One region of the Anoxybacillus sp. PDR2 genome, then DNA from elsewhere that is predicted to be linked to it. Evidence: predicted binding sites of a transcription regulator. Region 1 holds the regulator's gene; the other holds the start of a gene.
What was found. Region 1 encodes LexA, which represses DNA repair genes until DNA is damaged. Its sites were predicted from a motif close to CGAACATATGTTCG; they were not measured.

Region 1 (2,417 bases):
AAGCCTCGTTTCATCTTGGATGAGAACGGCTTCGATTTTATCCTCTTTCAGCGCTTCTAAAAGCTCCAGTATCCCGTCTCGCTCAATCTCATAACCGCTTGCCCGCTCTTCAATGACCTTAACGACTTGAAAACGATATGTTTCGGCGAGCTGCTCAAGCTCCTCCTTCTGCCGTTGCAGTGATGTTTCTTGTTCCTCTTTGTTTGTGCTCACCCGACAATAAATAATCGCTTTCATTCCATCATCTCCATTATTATTTACTGACGACTAGCTTCTTTTCTGCCTTTGATTTTAACACGGGAATCACTAGCTTTTCACCCGCAGCAATTTTTTCATTTGGCAAATGGTTTACATTCATTACCCATTCAATAAATTCTTTCGTTGAAAGCTGATGTGAAGATCTGTATTCATTGGCTATTCCCCAAAGCGTATCTCCGGATTCTACCGTAATTTTTAAATATTTCTCCTTTTGAATCGGATGGCTCGCATACACGAAACCTGATAGTAGCATAAACACCAAGCATGAAAACACGAGATAATGAGTAACTTTCATCTTCTCTCACCTCTTAGAATGTTTGTTCGCTTTTCTACCCATTATATTAAGAACATTCGTTTGCGTCAACCATTTTTTCGAACTTATGTTTGTTTTTTTGTTCTCCTCGTGTTATAATAAAAAAAACGATGGGTAAGAGGTGTGAAACATGACCAAACTGTCGAAACGCCAACAGCAAATTCTCGATTTCATCAAAAAAGAAGTAAAAACTAAAGGGTATCCTCCTTCCGTTCGTGAGATTGGCGAAGCGGTTGGACTTGCCTCTAGCTCAACGGTGCATGGACATTTAGCTCGGCTTGAAAGCAAAGGATACATCCGCCGTGATCCAACTAAACCTCGCGCGATTGAAATATTAGATCCGGATTTTGCCTCATTCATGCGGCCGAGCAATGTGATCAATGTTCCGGTCATCGGAAAGGTAACGGCAGGGCAACCAATAACCGCTATCGAAAATGTGGAGGACTATTTTCCGCTCCCAGAACGCTTCGTTTCTGCAGAGGACCATGTTTTTATGCTTGAAATAATGGGCGATAGCATGATTGAGGCAGGCATTTTAGACGGAGATTTTGTCATTGTTCGTCAGCAGCAGTCAGCTAATAACGGAGATATTGTCGTTGCTATGACGGAAGAAAACGAAGCAACCGTCAAGCGCTTTTTTAAAGAACAAGGCCACATTCGCCTACAGCCAGAAAACCCTCATATGGAGCCTATTATCGTCAACGATGTTACGATTCTCGGGAAAGTGATCGGCGTATATCGCATGATTCAATAACAAACAAGGGTAGATAAAGTGAAATTCACCTTATCTACCCTTGTTTTAAGTAGCGATGATTATTCGATCATTGTTAAAATCCGCTAGGTTCTCTTATTTGTCTATATGGATGGAAGCGACATCATTTTGTGCAATTCATTTGAGCGGTACATTTTTGCCCATTTTAAGACGGATGCTGCATAAAGACAGGAACGAACAGCAAATCATTTCTCTACATCATAATCCGTATCGTTCTTGACAGATAAAATGATAGTGACTAACGTTGTAACTGTAGAGACTACAGCTGCTATGACCGAGGCAAGTCACGGACTTGTCTCGAACCGGCGAAAAACAAATTCTGCTTTTGAATGGGGCGTCTATTCCATCTTTTCGTTGGATTTCGATCATTCGCAAATGGACCCAATGCCGAAACCATTCAGCACTTATATACAGGATGAATCGTAATTCCTTTAAACCTCATCGAACTTCTTTCCTAGTTTTTCTCTTTAAATGAGACTATTCCCTTAGGGTATATGGCTAATAATCTAAATTCAAGGAAAGCATTTCTTTTTCTTGTTTTTTTGATTCCTCATCACCATAATCATGCGAATCCATATCTCTGCATATCATTTACATAACATCAAAAAAGGAGAGCATCAGGCCATGTTATCTATTGAATTTTTCGCATGGACACTATCTGCTATCTTAGGAATCGGATTTATTATTTCTCTTATAGCTGTATCCAGAAAACCGAAAAACATGACTGAGATGGAGCGACAAAGTCCTGAACCCAAGAACACAGAACCATAAAATAGAGTTTGTTCAGACCTTCATCGCGCGGATACATGACGAGAAGGCAAGCCTGTGGACTTGCCTTCCAGCCGCGGTACAGATACTATTGGTTCAATCGTTAAGTTTTATTTATATCGTGCTTTGCCGACAGGATGAAAACTACAGACCGAAATCAAGTCTATGAATCATCATCGCTTTTTTTCGGTAGAATGTCCTATTATTATTCTATTGTTTTGTTTCATTTCTTATTTTACCATCATTGATTTTTAAGTAATTGATCAATGTAGTTTTTTATCTCTTCTATCTTCTGATCGGTAACTT
Region 2 (2,417 bases), 730 kb from region 1:
CAAGAGCGGGGAAGCGACCATTTCTCTCCACACATTTAGCTTTTCTTCGTAGTTTCTTTCTTCGTCTGTTTGCGGCGCCGCGATCTCCTCAAGTCCCTGATAGCGCCGATACACCCAGTGCTGCCTCCATTTCGCTCCATAAATTCCGTGTTCAAGCACGTAATTTTCCAGCTGATCCATTGCTTCTCGCATCGTTTGCACATGGCTCTCTAGCGGAAAAAAGAAATCGGTCTTTACCGCCCGAAACACGGCTTCATACCGCCAGTTTGTCTGAATCACATCCAAGCTTGCACGAATCAGTTCGATAAATGGATGATTTCCCATCGGCTCCTTTTCATCAATAAAGTAAGGAATCTCATAATCAACAAAAACAGTTTGAAATAGATTGCGATAGTCATCAGAATTTCGTACCAATAGAGCGACATCCCGATATCGATACCCTTCCTCGCGCACAAGCCGAATAATTTCTCTAGCAATTCCTTCAATCTCTGCCCGGCGATGTGATGCTTGGCATAATTGAATTTCACCGGCCTCCCCAGCAAAGGGCAAAGAAGGGCGCGTATCATAATGCGCTTCTAAATGGCGAAGCGATAACGACTGATGCCTTACATTCTCTTGACAAAACTTGATCGGTTCAATGAGAACGTTGTTTAAAAGGGCTATATTTCGCAACTCATAGTATGTTTTACCTGTCATGCGAAACAAATGTAGCTCATTCGGCAGCTGTTCATTATAAGGCTCATCCACCGTTAAAGCGACCGTCACGCGCTTAGCGAAACATAACAATTGCTCAAGCACCATATATTCTTGCGGTGTAAAATGGTGAAACCCGTCCACGTAAATTTCCGCGTCTTGTATGTAGCGGGAATGCGGAATTTTTTCAGCCAAAAAGCGCAAGTAATCTTCCGAATCCACATACCGATTCATTAAATCCCGTTCGAATTGGCGATAGATAAGCTGTAAATCCTTTAGCTTGTCCGCTAATACTTTTTCGGCCGAGGTGGCATTTTGGCGCAGCTGCGTTTCTGTTTCCAGCAGTTGCTCCGGTGTAATACAATAACGCTTGCACTCAATAAGCATTTCTTCTAGCTGCTCAATAAAGCCATGCTTATCAGCCGCGCGGGCAAATAAAATCAGCTCATCCTTATGCTTATCAATAATTTTCCTTAGCAGCATGCGCACTCCCGTTTGATTTAAATAATAGCGGCTCATTCCCCCAGTTTCTTGCAGCACGCGAAAGGCCAATCGCGTAAAGCTTAGCACCTGTGCGCGAATCATCCCGTCCAGTCCCGGTGTGCGAATCAACGCATATTCTGATTGAAACGTCATTTGCTCTGGCACAAGATAAATGATGGGAGAGCCCATCGGCTGCTCCTTCAGCTTCTCACGAATTTCGTTTAAACATGCTGTCGTTTTGCCGGTCCCTGATCTTCCAATCATAAAGCGAAGCGACATGCTATCACCACCTTTATTTTCCATTGCCCTTCTTATTTTAGCACATATGTTCGTTTGTTTGAAAGAGGGAGATCGTGGGAAATCGTCATCTGTCAAAGTAAAAAAGGTATTCATTGAACGCTTGTTTCGATGAATACCTTTAAAACTGAATGCTAATCTCACGAAAAGGCCAGCAGCGCGCATTAACTTTTCCAACAATTCGGTTCATTTTCACATAGCCAAAATGGCGGCTGTCCCAGCTGACTAAACGATTATCGCCTAAGACAAACACATAGCCAGGGGGAACCGTCTTTCTCCCGGTCACTTCTTGAAGCGTAAAATCCCCGGTGAGTTTTCCATTAACCAATTTACGTTTATATCGCTGCAAATACGGTTCTTCTATCGGCTTCCCATTAATGTATAACACATCATTTTTATACATGATGCGATCGCCAGGAAGACCGATAACACGCTTGACATAATCCTTTTGCGTATTGGCATGGAACACGATAATATCAAAACGCTGGATGCTGCCAAATTTCTTCACGATTAAGAAATTGCCGTCCTGCAGCGTGGGCATCATCGATTCTCCTTCAACTACATAGTTAGTAAACAATAAAAACCGCGCAAAAAAAACCAGTGTCAGACTAACCGTCCATATAACCGATCTTCTCCGATAAATTGGCCGTTTGCTCATCACACCGCCCACCCAGCTTAAGAGTCTTTTTTATCTGTTTTTTCCGTCAATGAAAACCTCGCTTCTACTTTCTTCCCTGCATACCATAAAAGGAAAATCGCGATAATGACCGCTACTGTGCGAAGCGGCTGTTTGGCCAAAGCCGCCAAATCATAGCCAATAAAGCTAATCATAAAAATCATCACCATTTTGCCGAGAAGTACGGCTAAAATAAACTGCTGGCGGCTAACGCGGGCTAGTCCAGCCACGACATTGATAATCGCCGATGGTGTAAACGGAAAACAAA

Region 2: the regulator LexA is predicted to act here: its motif matches at 1,495-1,508, upstream of addB (helicase-exonuclease AddAB subunit AddB).

The regions. Positions count from the first base shown of each region.
Region 1 covers NZ_CP047158.1:1,517,248-1,519,664, reverse strand. Annotated here, with positions in the region: gene GRQ40_RS07365 (YneB family resolvase-like protein) at 1-237, opposite strand, end outside; gene yneA (cell division suppressor protein YneA) at 254-553, opposite strand; gene lexA (transcriptional repressor LexA) at 702-1,325, shown strand; gene GRQ40_RS07350 (NAD(P)/FAD-dependent oxidoreductase) at 2,353-2,417, opposite strand, start outside.
Region 2 covers NZ_CP047158.1:788,116-790,532, reverse strand. Annotated here, with positions in the region: gene addB (helicase-exonuclease AddAB subunit AddB) at 1-1,455, opposite strand, end outside; gene lepB (signal peptidase I) at 1,595-2,131, opposite strand; gene GRQ40_RS03860 (TVP38/TMEM64 family protein) at 2,149-2,417, opposite strand, start outside.